Regions from separate parts of the Dickeya fangzhongdai genome, predicted to be linked through region 1. Evidence: predicted binding sites of a transcription regulator. Region 1 holds the regulator's gene; each other region holds the start of a gene.
The links. Region 1 encodes LexA, which represses DNA repair genes until DNA is damaged. Its sites were predicted from a motif close to TNCTGTATGTACATACAGNA; they were not measured.
Positions count from the first base shown of each region.

Region 2: the regulator LexA is predicted to act here: its motif matches at 2,944-2,963, upstream of uvrB (excinuclease ABC subunit UvrB).
Region 3: the regulator LexA is predicted to act here: its motif matches at 3,438-3,457, upstream of dinB (DNA polymerase IV).

Region 1 covers NZ_CP025003.1:688,095-693,758, forward strand. Annotated here, with positions in the region: gene plsB (glycerol-3-phosphate 1-O-acyltransferase PlsB) at 1-918, opposite strand, end outside; gene CVE23_RS03285 (diacylglycerol kinase) at 1,047-1,412, shown strand; gene lexA (transcriptional repressor LexA) at 1,522-2,133, shown strand; gene zur (zinc uptake transcriptional repressor Zur) at 2,437-2,946, opposite strand; gene CVE23_RS03300 (pirin family protein) at 3,199-3,903, opposite strand; gene CVE23_RS03305 (LysR family transcriptional regulator) at 4,013-4,909, shown strand; gene CVE23_RS03310 (glutathione S-transferase family protein) at 5,016-5,664, opposite strand, start outside.
Region 2 covers NZ_CP025003.1:1,980,550-1,986,213, forward strand. Annotated here, with positions in the region: gene bioF (8-amino-7-oxononanoate synthase) at 1-916, shown strand, start outside; gene bioC (malonyl-ACP O-methyltransferase BioC) at 903-1,685, shown strand; gene bioD (dethiobiotin synthase) at 1,678-2,358, shown strand; gene uvrB (excinuclease ABC subunit UvrB) at 3,091-5,103, shown strand; gene CVE23_RS09000 (VOC family protein) at 5,225-5,656, shown strand; gene CVE23_RS09005 (gluconeogenesis factor YvcK family protein) at 5,660-5,664, opposite strand, start outside.
Region 3 covers NZ_CP025003.1:3,859,056-3,864,719, forward strand. Annotated here, with positions in the region: gene gpt (xanthine phosphoribosyltransferase) at 1-155, opposite strand, end outside; gene CVE23_RS17315 (hypothetical protein) at 399-599, shown strand; gene pepD (beta-Ala-His dipeptidase) at 839-2,299, shown strand; gene dinB (DNA polymerase IV) at 2,366-3,424, opposite strand; gene dpaA (peptidoglycan meso-diaminopimelic acid protein amidase) at 3,813-4,538, shown strand; gene CVE23_RS17335 (class II glutamine amidotransferase) at 4,509-5,276, opposite strand; gene lpcA (D-sedoheptulose 7-phosphate isomerase) at 5,338-5,664, opposite strand, start outside.

The DNA of each region.
Region 1 (5,664 bases):
GCAGGGAACATAGACGATTTCATGCCCGTCCTGCGCCAACTGGCGTACCCGCTCGGCATTGTGCACGTTGATGCCCTGGTACAGACGGTTCCAGGTCCAGCCCAGCACACGGTCGGATAGCCTGACGGCTTCATAGGAGAAGTCGGCGGCAATCTCTTCGAGCAGCGTGATGGCGTTCTGCTGTGCCTTGTCGTGGGAAATCTTCTTGACCCGCGCCTCATCATCAATCGCTTTGGCGATGGCGCGGGAAGACAACAGCTTGTTGAACAACTCCTGACGAACCGGTAAACGCGGGCCGACGGCCGCCAGTCGCAGACGGGAGAAGTGCATACGCGCCACGCGCGCCAGTTTGTGGGCGATGGTCTTGTCGGTGCCGTGCTCGGTCGCCATGTAACGCAGCGAAACGGGAACGGAGAAACGCACAAAGCTGTCGCGACCCAGCCACAGAACGGCGAAGAATTTCTCTATGCCGTTCAGCAACCGCAGATGCGGCGTGTCCTGATTCTGGCCTTCGCGGCCTGGGGAACGGCCGAACATGACCGACACCGGCACCATCTGTATGTCGAGTTCCGGATTGTTGCGATGCAGATCCAGATAGTCGTGAAACAACTTTATCGACTGCTGTTTGGGCACGTAGTAACGGAACAGACGCGGGCCGTCGTTGACAAATACGTGGCTCGGCAAGGTTTTTCCGTCGATCTGCAACGGCTGCAACGGATCGGGCAGATTGAGCTCCAGACATTTGGTGCGCAGAGTCAGCAGATCCGCCTTGGAATTGTAGGGCAGCACATAGAAGATCGGCCGCGCCGGATCCAGACGTTGTTCGTTAACGGGATCCTGTGGGATAACCTTACTCTTTACCAAGAGTTTTAGTGGGAAATTCAGTAGTTTATAGTAGATTCTACGCCAACCTGACATAACAACCAGAAGCCTCTTGTTAGCAATGCGGGCCAAGGATACCAGAAACCCGGCAGGATATCTGTGGTGATGAGACCATGACGACGCGTTAAAATTGCGGCCAATGACAAATTAAAGGTGGAGTAAGCATGAACAAAACAACCGGAATAACCCGCATCATCAAGGCGGCGGGTTATTCGCTACAAGGGTTGAAACAGGCATGGCGGCACGAAGCGGCATTTCGCCAGGAGTCATTACTCACGCTTGCTGCGATTATTATTGCCTGCTGGCTGCCGGTTTCAATGGTGGAACGGCTGTTGTTGATCGGTTCCGTGGTGCTGATCGTGCTGTTTGAGCTGGTCAATAGCGCTATTGAAGCGGTGGTGGATCGGGTCGGCATGGATTACCACGAATTGTCCGGCCGGGCGAAGGACATCGGTTCGGCGGCGGTATTTGTCGCCTGTTTGCTGGCGACCGGAGTATGGGGGGCGATACTGTGGAATCGTTTTGCGTGACGCTTTGCATAATCGCAGAAAAATCCGCGCAATAGCGATATCGCGGTTCCCATCGGCACTTTCCCTGTATATACTCACAGCGAAACTGTATAAACAACCAGGGGGCGGAATGAAAGCGCTAACTACCAGACAACAGCAGGTTTATGATCTGATTCGCGATCATATTTCACAAACCGGTATGCCGCCCACCCGGGCCGAAATCGCCAGTCAGCTTGGCTTCCGTTCGCCGAATGCGGCTGAGGAACATCTCAAGGCGCTGGCGCGTAAAGGCGTTATTGAGATCGTCACCGGCGCTTCCCGCGGTATTCGCCTGCTGATGGAAGAAGAAGATCAGGGATTGCCGTTGATCGGTCGCGTCGCCGCCGGTGAACCGTTGCTGGCGCAACAGCACATCGAATGCCACTATCAGGTCGACCCGGCGATGTTCAAGCCCAGCGCCGATTTCCTGCTGCGGGTCAGCGGGATGTCGATGAAAGATATCGGTATTCTGGACGGCGACCTGCTGGCGGTGCATAAAACGCAGGATGTGCGTAACGGCCAGGTGGTGGTCGCGCGCATTGAAGATGAAGTGACGGTCAAGCGACTGAAAAAGCAGGGCAATGTTGTGCAACTGCTGGCGGAAAACAAAGAGTTCGCTCCAATCGTGGTCGATCTGCGTGAGCAGAATTTCTCGATTGAAGGATTGGCGGTTGGCGTAATCCGCAACAGCGACTGGAGCTAACGCCCCTGCTTTAGTCCGCCTTTGAAGGATGGATGCTGCCGCCCATGCAGGTGTTCAGCTTGTCTGGATGAACGCCTGTACTGCCCGGTACTTTGACCGGGCTGAACGTGATGTATGAATTCAGGGACGCGTGGTGTATTCAGGAAGAATCACTTTATTCAGAACGAATAACTGTCTTTAGAACGAATAGCTGTTTTCAGAAAGAATAGCTGCCTTCAGAACAAATAGCTGCCTTCAGAACGAATAATGTATTCATTAAGAATCATGTATTTAGAAAGAGTAGTGTGAAGCAATGCTTCACACTTAGCGTTTCTTCACCATGATGCTGTGATCATGATTACAGCTGTCCCGATGTTCGCAGGACTCCACCTTCTGGCATTCGCCACACAAGCCGTGGGCTTCCACCACACTGTGACGCAGAGCGAAGCCAGCCTGTTTCGCCAACTGGTGCAGCGTTTCCTCAACGCCTTCCGTCTGACGTTCCGTCACCTGCCCGCAGCGGTCGCATATAAACAATGCCGAAGTATGGCTATGTTCTTCGAAATGATGGCACAGCACATAGCTGTTGGTGGACTCCACCTTGTGGATAAAACCTTGTTCCAGCAGGAAATCCAGCGCGCGATAAACGGTGGGAGGCTTGGCCTGAGGCTCGGAAACGCGAAGCAAATCCAGCAGATCATACGCGCTGATCGCACCGGGTTGCTGGGCCATCAAGCGCAACACTTCCTGACGCTGTGGCGTCAGACGCACATTGCGTTGCTGGCAAAGCTGTTCAGCCTGGGCAACAAGTTTGTCCGGATTGGTTGAATCCATTGCAGTAACCCTGAAGCGAGTGTGAAATCATGGCGGCATCTTACCATGACTGAATAAAAACGCCGAGATGGCTGCCGCAAGGTTGCGCTAGGCCATCTCTCGTCACACTGCATAACTGGCGATTCATTTTCTTCATAGCGGAATCCCTGCCGTGTACCGGCCTGATTCGCGGCGCCGGCACCGCCCTGAAACCTGGTGGTCAGGGCGGAAGGCAACATGCGTGGCGGGACTTTGTACGAGCACGGGTCAGGCTTAGACCACCAGATCGATCAGCAATGCTCGTGTGGCGGTTTCCGCCCGGATGATAAGGCTGTTTTCCTGCTGAACAAACGCGCCGTCGCCGCAGCGCAATACGTTGGGAATCGCAGCGCTATTGCCGTTGATGCTGATCGTGCCGTGAATCGATTGCAGATAGGCGCGGTTGCCGTTTAGCGTCAGGTTGTGCTGCTCGCCGGCCGCCAGATTCAGATGGTGGATCCACACCTGCTGACGCAAATGAAAGGCGCTGGCCGACTCATCCGGCGATGCCAGCAACTGGTAAGGTTGGTCTTTTAGCGCTAACCGCTGCAAACACCGGTTTTCCCGCGTTGGGCAGGCGTCCAGCCACAGTTGCAGCCGGGTCAGCGGCGTGTCGTCGCCGATATTGTGTTCGCTGTAACTAACGTTGGGCTGGGCGGCCAGCAGCAAGGCTTCGCCCGCTTTGGCGCGGGTATGATTACCGTTGCTGTCGCGGTATTCCGCCTCGCCCTGCAACAGGATGTTCAGAATGTCGACGCGCGGATAGGTTCGTGGCTGAAAAGAGGCACCCGGGGCCAGCACTTCCTGATTGAGCACCCGCAGCGAGGCGAAACCCAGTAGATCAGGATCAAAGTAATGACCGAAAGAAAAGGTGTAACGTGCCTGCAACCAGCCATAGTTAGCCTGGCCGCATTGTTCTGCTGCTCTGCTAATGATCATGGTATTCGACCCTGAGAATTATTGATAAAGCGATAGTAATTGTCTGGACGATGGATTGTTAGCCAGTTAATCTGGTCGGTACGTTCAAAAATCCTGAATGAGTGAAGAAATGGCAAAAGAACGGGCATTAACACTAGAAGCTTTAAGGGTCATGGACGCCATCGATCGCCGGGGAAGTTTTGCTGCCGCTGCAGATGAACTGGGGCGAGTCCCGTCCGCTCTGAGTTATACCATGCAGAAACTGGAGGATGAACTGGATGTGGTGCTGTTCGACCGCTCAGGCCATCGCACCAAATTCACTAATGTCGGACGGATGCTGCTGGAGCGGGGACGAATTCTGCTGGAAGCCGCCGACAAACTAACCACGGATGCCGAAGCGCTGGCGCGAGGATGGGAAACCCACCTGACCATCGTGGTGGAAGCGCTGGTGCCGACCGAGCACTTTTTTCCGCTGTTGGACAAGCTATCGCTAAAGGCCAATACCCAGGTGTCATTATTGACCGAAGTGCTGGCCGGGGCGTGGGAACGGCTGGAGCAGGGGCGAGCGGATATCGTTGTCGCGCCGGACATGCACTTTCGTTCGTCTTCAGAGATCAACACCCGCAAACTCTATTTGATGAAAAACGTGTATGTGGCCAGCCCGGACCACCCGATTCACGATGAGCCCGAACCGTTATCGGAAGTGACTCGTGTCAAATACCGGGGTATTGCTATCGCTGATACCGCTCGCGAGCGTCCGGTGTTGACGGTGCAACTGCTGGATAAACAGCCGCGCCTGACCGTGAGTTCGATGGATGACAAGCGCCGGGCGTTGCTGGCCGGGTTGGGGGTGGCGACCATGCCGTATGAGCGGGTGGCGCAGGATATCGCCGAAGGCCGTCTGCGAGTGGTAAGTCCGGAAGATTCCATGGAAGCTCAAATTATCATGGCATGGCGGCGCGACAGTATGGGCGAAGCCAAGGCGTGGTTTTTACGGGAAATTCCGCGCATATTCAACGCGTTTTGATGGCGGCATGAAGGCAAAATACAACGCCGCCGGTTGGCTAAAATCAACCGGCGGCGTTGTTGTGTCTGGAGCGTGTCGGTAAATCGTACGCGCTGTTCACCAGAGATTACGGGTAGCGTTTATCACGGCCGTGCGGCGTATTCAGGTCCATCTCCGGCCCTACGGAGATGATGCCGTGAGGGTTGATGGTGCCGTGACTGCGATAGTAGTGGTGGCGGATATGCGCTATGTCCACGGTGTCGGCTACGCCGGGCAACTGATAGATCTCACGCAGATAACCATACAGGTTCGGGTAATCGCTTATCCGGCGTTTGTCGCATTTGAAATGGGTGTGATAGACCGGATCAAAACGGATCAACGTCGTCCACAAACGAATGTCTGCTTCAGTGAGACGATCGCCGGCCAGATAACGTTGCCGGGCGAGGATGGTTTCCAGTTTGTCCAGGGCGGTAAATACCAGCCCGACGGATTCGTCGTAAGCGGTTTGCGTTGTGGCAAAGCCGGCTTTGTACACGCCGTTGTTAACCTGGTGGTAAATCCACTCGTTCAGCTCGTCGATTTGCCCTCGCAGCGCCAGCGGATAGTAATCACCGGGTATGGCGCCGCAACCGTCGAACGCGCTGTTGAGCATACGGATGATATCCGCGGATTCATTGCTGACGATGGTGTGCTGCTGAGTGTCCCACAGCACGGGAACGGTGACTCGCCCGCTGTAGTCGGCTTTGGCGTGCAGATAAAGCTGATAGAGAAATTCG
Region 2 (5,664 bases), 1.3 Mb from region 1:
CGGGTATACCAACGCGCATGAGCAGTTGGAACAGCAACTGGCGGACTGGCTGGGGTACGACCGGGCGCTGTTGATGATCTCCGGGTTTGCCGCCAATCAGGCGGTGGTGACGGCGCTGTTGACGGAGGGGGACCGTATTCTGGCGGATCGCCTCAGTCATGCCTCGTTACTGGAAGCGGCCAGCCTGTCGCCCGCGACGTTACGCCGTTTTCACCATAATCAGCCGGATTCGTTGCAGCAACTGCTGGAAAAACCGGTCGGCGGCCAGACGCTGGTGGTCACCGAAGGGGTGTTCAGCATGGATGGCGACACCGCGCCGCTGGCGGCGTTACATTCGCGCTGCCGCGATCATGGCGTCTGGCTGATGGTGGATGATGCCCACGGCATCGGCATCGTCGGCGAACAGGGGCGCGGCTGTAGCTGGCAGCAAGGGGTGAAACCCGAATTGCTGATTGTCACTTTCGGCAAAGCGTTTGGCGTTAGCGGGGCGGCGGTGTTGTGCAGCCAGTCGGTGGCGGAATACCTGTTGCAGTTCGCCCGTCATCTGATTTATAGCACCGCCATGCCGCCGGCGCAGGCGTGCGCGCTGGACGCGGCGCTGGCGGTCGTTCGCGGCGCTGACGGCGAGGCGCGACGTGCCGCGCTGGCGCAGGCGGTCCGTCGTTTCCGCGACGGTGCGGCCGGGCTGCCGTTTCGTCTGCTGGAGTCGACGAGCGCTATCCAGCCGCTGATCGTCGGCGATAACGCCTGGGCGCTGGCATTGGCGCAGCAACTGCGTACGCAAGGGTTGTGGGTGAACGCCATCCGGCCGCCCACCGTGCCGCCGGGCACCGCTCGCCTGCGCATTACCCTGACCGCCAGTCATCAGCCGGAGGATATCGACCGTCTGCTGGAGGTATTGTATGACGCCGGGTAACACGCTCTTGATGCCGCATCCTCCCCATAAACAGGCGATTGCCCGCGCCTTCGGCCGGGCGGCCGGATATTACGACCGCTTTGCCGCCCTGCAGCGCGAGAGTGGGGAACAGTTGATGGCGCTGGTCGGCGACCATGCCGGCCGCGAGGTGCTGGATGCCGGTTGCGGCACCGGCTATTTCAGCGACCGCTGGCAGGCGATCGGAAAACAGGTGACGGCGCTGGATTTATCGACGGAGATGCTGGCGATAGCGCGTCAGCGGCGGGCGGCGACGCGCTATCTGCAAGGCGATATCGAACATCTGCCGTTAGCGGATGGCAGCGTGGATATCAGCTTTAGCAACATGGCGATGCAATGGTGCGATGATTTCGACGCCGGGCTGGCTGAACTTTACCGGGTCACCCGGCCGGGCGGGGCGATTGCCGTCTGTACGCTGGCGGAAGGCACGCTGGCTGAACTGGATGCCGCCTGGCAGCAACTGGACGGCTCGCGTCGCATTAACCGCTTTATGTCGCTGGAGGCGATCGTCTCCTCCTTCCGTCTCTACCACGCTGATGTCTCGCTGGCGCCGGTGACCTGCTATTTCCCCGATGTGCTGAGCCTGATGCGTTCGGTCAAAGGGGTAGGCGCCACCTGGCTGCGTGACGGCCGTGACCACGGCGGCCTGAGCCGTCGGCAACTGACCGAACTGACCACGCGTTACAGTCGTCATCCGCAGGGCTATCCCCTGACGTATCAACGTGTTTTTGGAGTGATTTATCGTGACTGAACGCTGGTTTGTTACCGGAACCGACACTGAAGTAGGCAAAACGGTCGCCAGCGTGGCGCTGCTGCAGGCCGCCCGCCGCGCCGGATACCGTACCGCCGGGTATAAGCCGGTGGCCTCCGGCTGCGACGTGACGCCGCACGGCATCCGCAACAGCGATGCATTGCAGTTGCAGGCCAACAGCAGCGTGGCGCTGCCCTACGATGCGGTCAATCCGCTGGCGTTTCTGGAACCGACGTCGCCCCATATCGTCAGCGCCGCCGAACAGCGACCGATTGCGTTTTCCACCCTCAGCCAGGGGTTGCGCGAGCTGGGGCGTCAGGCGGACTGGGTGCTGATAGAGGGCGCCGGCGGCTGGTTTACGCCGCTTTCCACACGGCAGACCTTCGCCGATTGGGTACAGCAAGAGGCGCTGCCGGTGATTCTGGTGGTGGGGGTGAAGCTGGGGTGCATCAACCATGCGATGCTGACGGCGCAGGCGGTGCAGCAAGCCGGTTTGCGGCTGGCGGGCTGGGTCGCCAACGTGGTGCAGCCGCCCGGTCGTCACCATCACGCCTACCTGCAAACGTTGCAAGCGCGGATTCCGGCGCCGCAACTGGGGGAAATCCCTTACTTATCCGAGCCAATTCAGCAGGATATCGGCGATTACTTAAACATCACTTTACTGAGAGGTTAACGATTCTGAGTAAATGTTGCATGAGTCGCAGCTTTTCCCCCTCTTCTGGTTGAAATTGATAGAAAAAACCATCTTGAAAACAGGTGCTGAATCCACTGGGCCAGCAGTTTTTCTTCTTGCTAAGTCTGTGTCATTTAGCACTTTTTTTTATAATGATCGCCGGGTCAAACACGGAAATCTTGTTTAAAAGCGCCTTGCGCTTTCGTGGCGGAAAAAAACAGTAAAACACGCCAATACAGGAGGCGCGGGCGCTTGTGGGAGTTATCCACTATTTCTGTGGATAACCGTGTGCATTAGGGTTAGAAAAAACGCGCCAGCCGAGAGCTGGCGCGGGTTGCGCCTGGTTTGATGCTAATCTCCGCTTTTTTATAAAATCATTAAAAATCAAATAATTAATTAAAAGCAAGTCACTTTTATTGCAGCGGGACCCGTTTGAATAAATCACCGGCACTGGTCGTAGCAGCTAATTTGAGAAACGGCATTTCTGGGGATAAATGCATTATTTTTTGCTGGATTAGCGGCATCACTCTGTGCTAGTCAAGCAGGGCGCTATGGTTGTGCCGTCAATGGTTAAGAATTGCTTGATGCTGTTTTTATATCCAGTAATATGTGGCTGGCAAATCTGACCGGGGATTTTCATACTAGGTGTGTCTCTCCCTGTCGGCGACGCTGGCCTAACCCGCCGATGTCCGTTGCGTGATTCCAACCGTTTTTTATCCGGGTGTCTTATCCATGAGTAAAGCGTTCAAACTGCATTCTGATTTCAAACCCGCCGGCGATCAGCCCGAGGCGATACGCCGCCTGGAAGAAGGGCTGGAAGACGGACTGGCGCACCAGACGCTGCTGGGGGTAACGGGGTCCGGTAAAACGTTCACCATCGCCAACGTGATTGCCGACCTCAACCGGCCGACGATGGTGCTGGCGCCCAACAAGACGCTGGCGGCGCAGCTGTATGGCGAGATGAAAGCGTTTTTTCCGGATAATGCGGTGGAGTATTTCGTCTCTTACTACGACTACTACCAGCCCGAAGCCTACGTGCCGAGTTCGGACACCTTCATTGAGAAGGACGCCTCGGTCAACGAACACATCGAACAGATGCGATTATCCGCCACCAAGGCGCTGCTGGAGCGGCGCGACGTGGTGGTGGTGGCGTCGGTGTCCGCCATTTACGGTCTGGGTGACCCGGACTTGTATCTAAAGATGATGCTGCACCTGACTCAGGGCATGCTGATCGACCAGCGCGCCATCCTGCGGCGGCTGGCGGAGTTGCAGTACGCCCGCAACGATCAGGCGTTTTCGCGCGGCACCTTTCGCGTGCGCGGCGAGATCATCGATATTTTTCCGGCGGAATCTGAAGACATCGCCCTGCGGGTGGAACTGTTCGACGAAGAAGTGGAGCGGCTGTCGCTGTTCGACCCGCTCACCGGACATATTGTGCAGACGGTGCCGCGTTACACCATCTACCCCAAAACCCACTACGTCACGCCGCGCGAACGCATCCTGCAGGCGATGGAAGAGATCAAGGTTGAGCTGGCGGAGCGCCGTCAGGTGCTGCTCGCCGGCAATAAGTTGTTGGAAGAACAGCGGCTGGCGCAGCGCACCACCTTCGATCTGGAGATGATGAATGAGCTGGGCTATTGCTCCGGCATTGAAAACTACTCCCGCTTTCTGTCCGGCCGCGGGCCGGGCGAACCGCCGCCGACGCTGTTCGATTACCTGCCGGCCGACGGTCTGCTGGTGATCGACGAATCCCACGTCACCATTCCGCAACTGGGCGGCATGTACCGCGGCGACCGGGCGCGCAAGGAAACGCTGGTAGAGTACGGTTTTCGCCTGCCGTCGGCGCTGGACAACCGGCCGATGAAATTCGAGGAGTTCGAAGCGCTGGCGCCGCAGACCATCTATGTGTCGGCGACGCCGGGCAATTACGAGCTGGAAAAATCCGGCGGCGAGGTGATCGATCAGGTGGTGCGGCCGACCGGTCTGCTGGACCCGGAACTGGAAGTCCGCCCGGTGACCACCCAGGTGGATGACTTGCTGTCGGAAATTCGTAAACGTTCCGTCATCAACGAGCGCGTGCTGGTCACCACCCTGACCAAGCGGATGGCGGAAGACCTGACCGAGTATCTGGAAGAGCACGGCGAGCGGGTACGTTATCTGCACTCTGATATTGATACCGTGGAGCGGGTGGAGATCATCCGCGATTTGCGTCTGGGCGAGTTCGACGTGCTGGTGGGCATCAACCTGTTGCGTGAAGGTCTGGACATGCCGGAAGTGTCGCTGGTGGCGATTCTGGATGCCGATAAGGAAGGGTTCCTGCGTTCGGAACGATCGCTGATTCAGACCATCGGCCGGGCGGCGCGTAATCTTAACGGCAAGGCGATTTTGTATGCCGACAAGATTACGCCGTCGATGGAACGTGCCATGAATGAGACTCTGCGCCGTCGCGAGAAACAGCAGGCGTACAACGAACAACATGGCATCGTGCCGCAGGGGCTTAACAAGAAGATTGGCGACATCCTGCAGATTGGTCAGCCGACTAACGGCCGGGGCAAAGGGCGCGGCAAGAAAGCGGCCGAACCGGCGGCGCATTACCAGCAACTGTCGCCAAAAGCGCTGGATCAAAAAATCCGCGAGCTGGAAAGTCAGATGCTGGCCCATGCGCAGAATCTGGAATTCGAGGAAGCCGCCCGGCTGCGCGACGAGATTCACGCGCTGCGCGAACAGTTTATCGCCGCGTCATGATGATACCGGCGTGAGCGCTGTGCTGGCGTTGTCGCCCGGCCGGCGGCATGGCGAGGCAGCGCCTATATACAGATGCAGAACCTACACAGATGCAGAGCATATACAAAAGAGAGGCTGAGTGATGAATAATCCGATTCCTGGCGTAGACGTGCTGTTCGTGGCTGGCTTTGGGCCGGTAACGGTATCCGCTCCGGCTAGTCAGACGTTCTATCAGACGATGTTGAACCTGCCGCTAAAGCCGATGGAAGGCAATGACATCTACCTCTCCTGCGACGAGTTGGGCGGCGTGAAGCATTTCGCGCTATGGCCGCTGGCGCAGGCCAGTCAGTCTTGTTTCGGCAGTGATGACTGGCCGTCGGCGTATCCAAGGCCGCAGGGCTGGATGGAACTGGAAGTGGCGGATATCGCCGCCGCTACCGAAGCGGTCAAACAGCAGGGATATCCGCTGTTAGTGGAGAACCGGCTGGAGCCTTGGGGGCAGACGGTAACCCGCTTCCTCAGCCCGGAGGGTCTGCTGCTGGGCATGACCCATACGCCGTGGCTCAGAGAGTGAACCTCAGG
Region 3 (5,664 bases), 1.9 Mb from region 1:
ATACCCAGCTCGCGGGCCAGCAGGGCCCCCGGCACCAGACCACCACGGCTCACGGCAATAATGCCTTTCCACTGTTCGGCCGGCAGCAAACGCTGAGCCAGTTTACGGGCGTGGATTTGCAACATATCCCAGGTGACGATGTACTTTTCACTCATAAAACATATCCCAGCCAACGGTGAAGTCGGCTTAATCAGAGTCGGAAGGGGAAAATAAGGTTGCGCGAGATTATAGATAGCTGATCGGACAAAAACCAGTATTTATACAATATGTGCGCCATACGCTAATCAAATGGTAACGCTGCGTAATCAATCAAGCCGCTATAATGTAAAAAAGTTATTAGACTAGATGTTGCCTATACGTTAAAAACAGGTTGAATAACCACAGCCAGGAGAACACTCATGACTATTTTCGACAGCTTCCTCCTTGCACAACTGGACGTGTTCATCCCCGTATCCGGCCTCGCGTTGATGATACTGTTTTGTTTTGAGCTGAGCATCAGCTTGCGTCTGTTAATGCGGCGCCAGCCCGCCCTGATCCCCGTCGAGATTCGCCGGGACGAACAGCCCTCCAGCGCACGCCGTCGCAACGACTACGATTAAGGCCGAATGATGGGAAGAGCGCGCGTTCTCTTCCCCCGTCTTCCCTCTCCCTGATCCTTTACGTTCGTTCATCGTTTATCCTCTCTTACTATTCATAATCCTTATGCCGCGGACATTCTCCCCGATCGTGGGAAAGTGTTATTCTGTCTTAGCGTGCCTGCGTTTTCAGGCGATCAATAACGGTTTTTCGGCATCGCACGCCATCCGTCGCGTGGATGCTTAACTGGAGAGGTTAAATAGTGTCAGCCTTGTCTCAACTCTCCCCACAGCCGCTGTGGGACATTTTTGCCAAAATCTGTTCTATTCCGCACCCGTCCTATCATGAAGAAGCGCTGGCCGCTTACATTCTGTCCTGGGCGCAGGAGCGAGGCCTTCATACGGAGCGCGATCAGGTGGGCAATATTCTGCTGCGCAAACCGGCGACGCCCGGCATGGAAAACCGCAAACCGGTGGTGATTCAGGCGCATCTGGACATGGTGCCGCAAAAAAACAACGACACAGTACACGACTTCACCACAGACCCAATCCAACCTTACATCGATGGCGAATGGATCAAGGCCCGCGGCACTACGCTGGGCGCTGACAACGGCATCGGCATGGCCTCGGCGCTGGCAGTGCTGTCTGACGACAGCGTGGAGCACGGGCCGCTGGAAGTGCTGCTGACCATGACGGAAGAAGCCGGCATGGACGGCGCATTCGGCTTGCAACCCAACTGGCTGCGGGGCGACATTCTGATCAATACCGATTCCGAAGAGGAAGGCGAAATTTACATGGGTTGCGCCGGCGGTATTGATTTCCTGACCCGTCTGCCGCTGCAACGCGAAGCGGTTCCAGTCGGTTATCAGACGCTGAAACTGGTCATCAAAGGGCTGAAAGGCGGCCACTCCGGTTGCGACATCCACCTGGGACTGGGCAACGTCAACAAACTGCTGGCGCGCTTTCTGGCCCAGCACGCCGCAGAACTGGACCTGCGGGTCATCGACCTGCACGGCGGCACGCTGCGCAACGCCATTCCGCGCGAAGGCGCCGTCACTCTGGCGGTATCAGCCGACAAAGCGGACGCGCTGAAAGCCGCGGCGCAAGCCTACCTGGCCGTGCTGAAGCACGAACTCGCGGCGGTGGAAAAGAACATCACCCTGCTGCTGGAAGCCACAGACGGCACGGCGGCAGCGCTGACCACCGCCAGCCGTGATCGTTTCATCGCCCTGCTGAACAGCACGCCGAACGGCGTGATCCGCATGAGCGACGACGTGAAAGGCGTGGTGGAAACGTCGCTGAACGTCGGCGTGGTCGGCATGACCGACACGCAGGCGGAAATTCACTGCCTGATTCGTTCGCTGGTCGACAGCGGCAAAGACTACGTAGTGAGCATGCTCACTTCACTGGGTCAACTGGCGGGCGCCGACACCCAGGCCAAAGGCGGTTACCCCGGCTGGCAGCCGGATGCCCAGTCGCCGGTGATGCATCTGGTGCGTGAAACCTACCAGAAGCTGTTCGACAAAACGCCTAACATCATGGTGATCCACGCCGGGCTGGAGTGTGGTCTGTTCAAGAAACCGTATCCAGACATGGATATGGTTTCCATTGGGCCGACCATCACCGGTCCGCACTCGCCGGATGAACAGGTTCACATCGCCAGCGTCGGCCAGTACTGGAAACTGCTGACCGCACTGCTGAAAGCCATTCCGGAACGCGCGTAACCCGCGCCGGTGATGCCCGATCCGTCGGGCATCACCGCCAAATGCCGATGCCCTCGCCGCAGGGCGTCAATCCCACTGGAATACCAGTTGCCGTTCAAGTTGCGGGTCGATCAACGAAACATGCAACCCTACCAGCCGCACGCCCCGCGCTTCACGCCGCTGTTCCCAACTCTCCCGTGCCAGCCTTAGCAAATCCGGTTTATTCAGCACCGGCCAGACATGTTCCTGCGTCGTCTGGCGAAAATCGTCGAATTTCAGCTTTACCCCTTGTCGGGCAATATGCAGGTCCGGGCGAACACGCCGCAGGCGTAGTTCCAGCTCGTCATACAATCGCTCAATCAACGCTTCGCAGGCGGTCCAGTCGTGAATATCCTGCGCCAGCGTTTTCTCAACGCCGACCGACTTACGCAGACGATCCGGCGACACCTGACGCTCGTCAATACCGTGGCAGCGTTCCCACAGCACCCGACCGAATTTACCGAATTCCCGCAGCAGTTCGGTCAGCGCATAGCGGCGAACATCGGCGCAGGTGAGCAGCCCGCACTCCGCCAGCCGTTTGGCGGTCACTTTGCCGACGCCGGGGATTTTTTCCAGCGGCAGCGCCAGCAGGAATGCCTCCATTTGCGCCGGTGAAATCACATACTGCCCGTTGGGTTTGTTCTGTTCGGAGGCGACTTTGGCGAGAAACTTGATTGGCGCGACGCCGGCCGAAGCGGTCAGGTGCAGTTCGTCGGAAATCGTCTGGCGGATTTCCTGGGCCATCAGGGTGGCGGAACCGCCGCAATGCAGGCTGTCGGTCACATCGAGATAAGCTTCATCCAGCGAAAGCGGCTCAATCAGCGAGGTGTAACGGGAAAAGATCTCCCGAATCTGGTAGGAGGCGGCTTTGTAAACTTCCATTCGACCGGGCAATAGCGTCAGATGAGGGCAAAGCCGCAACGCGGTGGCGGTCGCCATAGCGCTGCGTACGCCATAACGGCGGGCCGGGTAGTTGGCGGTGCAGATCACGCCGCGCCGATCGGCGCTGCCGCCGATCGCCAGCGGAATATCACGCAGGCGCGGATTATCCCGCATCTCTATCGCGGCGTAAAAGCAATCCATATCGACATGAATGATCTTGCGCATCGCCCCTCCAAATTACTGTATAAATATACAGATCAATATTACAACAGGCAACACCTTCGCTTAACGGTTCCACTGCATCAGATGAGCGGCGGGCGCTATTGGCCGGAATAGTCCGATTTTTTATTCTTTTTTCCTTCCTGAATAAAACGGATACGGTGATAATGTGGTTGCGCGACTTGACATCAGGCTATCCCTCGCTATGGGGCATAGCCTAATGGCAGGACAAAGCCTGACAGATAAGAGATGCGGGGCGGCACCGCCACACACCGTATCAGATATACCCAAGATTATTCGATTTACCGGACAATACGCTCGCGTGTTGAATAACGCACCGGCAACTTGAAGTATGACGGGTATAAAATAACAGCTCCAATAATCAGGATTAACAATGCACAAAGTCGCGCTTTCGCTTGCGATGTTGTTTATTTTGCCTTCCGTCGCCATCAGCAACAGTTACGCCAATCAGGTGTCGCCGGCGACGACAGAAATGAAACAGCAGGTGGCAGGATCACCGGTTTATATTCAGATCTTCAAGGAAGAACGGGTACTGGAGCTTTACACCAGAACAGGCGACGAGTACAAGCTGGTGCAGAGTTACCCGATCTGTAAATATTCCGGCGGCCTCGGCCCCAAAATGACCGAGGGCGATTTTAAAAGTCCGGAAGGGTTTTATCAGGTTGATCTGAAGCAACTGAAACCCGACAGCCATTATTATCGCGCCATCAACGTCGGCTTCCCGAACGAGTACGATCGCGCGCACGGCTATTCCGGCCGTTACCTGATGATCCACGGCGAGTGCGTGTCTATCGGCTGCTATGCCATGACCAACAAATATATTGAAGAGATTTACACTTATGTGGAGAAAGCGCTGCGCAACGGGCAGCAGAAAGTAGAGCTGGCGATTTACCCGTTCCGCATGAACGAGCAGAACATGAAGCGCCACAGCCGCTCCAGCTACTACAAATTCTGGAGTCAGCTGCAGCCGGGTTACGCCTACTTCAACCGGACCCACCAGCCGCCGGCGGTGTCGGTGCTCAACGGGCAGTACGTGGTTAACCAGTCCGCGCCCGTCGGTCAGCCTGAGTCAAATTACACGCTCGCCAAAACAAAATAACACGAACTCGCCTGGCGCAATCGGGTGCCAGGTTTCGTTGCCGGTCAACGGCTGAGTCGCCAGCACCGTGACCACATCGTTGGGTGTGGTCTGCTGCTGGAAGTCGATTTCCACATCATCATCCAGCAAGGTCGCCTTGCCAAATGGCGCCCGTCGGGTGATCCAGTGCAGTTTGGTCGAACTGAACCCCATCACGAACTGCCCATCCGACAGCAGCATATTGAACACGCCCTTTTTACGCAGTTGATCGGCCAGCGTGGCGATGTAACGGAACACCGCCGGCCAGTTGGACGGCGTGCGCGGATAACGCTGCGACAGCTGATACAGCAGCCAGCAAAAGGCGTATTCGCTGTCGGTTTCTCCAACCGGACGAAAATGGCCGGTTTTCAAACGGCGATACCCTTTGAGCTGGCCGTTATGGGCAAAGGTCCAGTTTCGGCCCCATAGCTCGCGGGTAAACGGGTGAGTGTTTTCCAGCGCCACCGCGCCGCGGTTGGCCTGGCGGATGTGAGACACCACCGCGCAGGACTTGATGGGATAGTTCTGCACCAGTTCGGCAATCGGCGAGTTGAAGCTGGGCAGCGGGTCTTTGAAGGTACGGCAGCCGTTGCCTTCGTAGAAGGTAATTCCCCAACCATCGCGGTGCGGCCCGGTACGGCCGCCCCGCTGCATCAGGCCGGTAAAACTGAAACAGATATCCGTTGGGACGTTGGCGCTCATCCCAAGCAGTTCACACATGTCCGATTCCTTTAATTAACGGCGTCTGATCCCTTTAGCTGCTGTGTGCGATGACCGGCGATCAGTTGCCGGCCATTTCCTTTTCAATCAATTGAATCAGAATGTGGATCGCCTTGATGTGCACTTCCTGAATGCGGTCAGCGTAACCAAAGTGCGGCACGCGAATTTCCACATCCGCGGTGCCCGCCATCTTGCCGCCGTCTTTACCGGTCAGCGTAATCACTTTCATACGCTTGGCGCGTGCGGCGCTGATCGCTTTGATGATGTTGCCGGAATTGCCGGAGGTGGAGATGCCGAGCAGTACGTCCCCTTCACGCCCCAGCGATTCCACATAGCGGGAGAACACGAAATCATAGCCGAAATCGTTGCTGACGCAGGACAGGTGGCT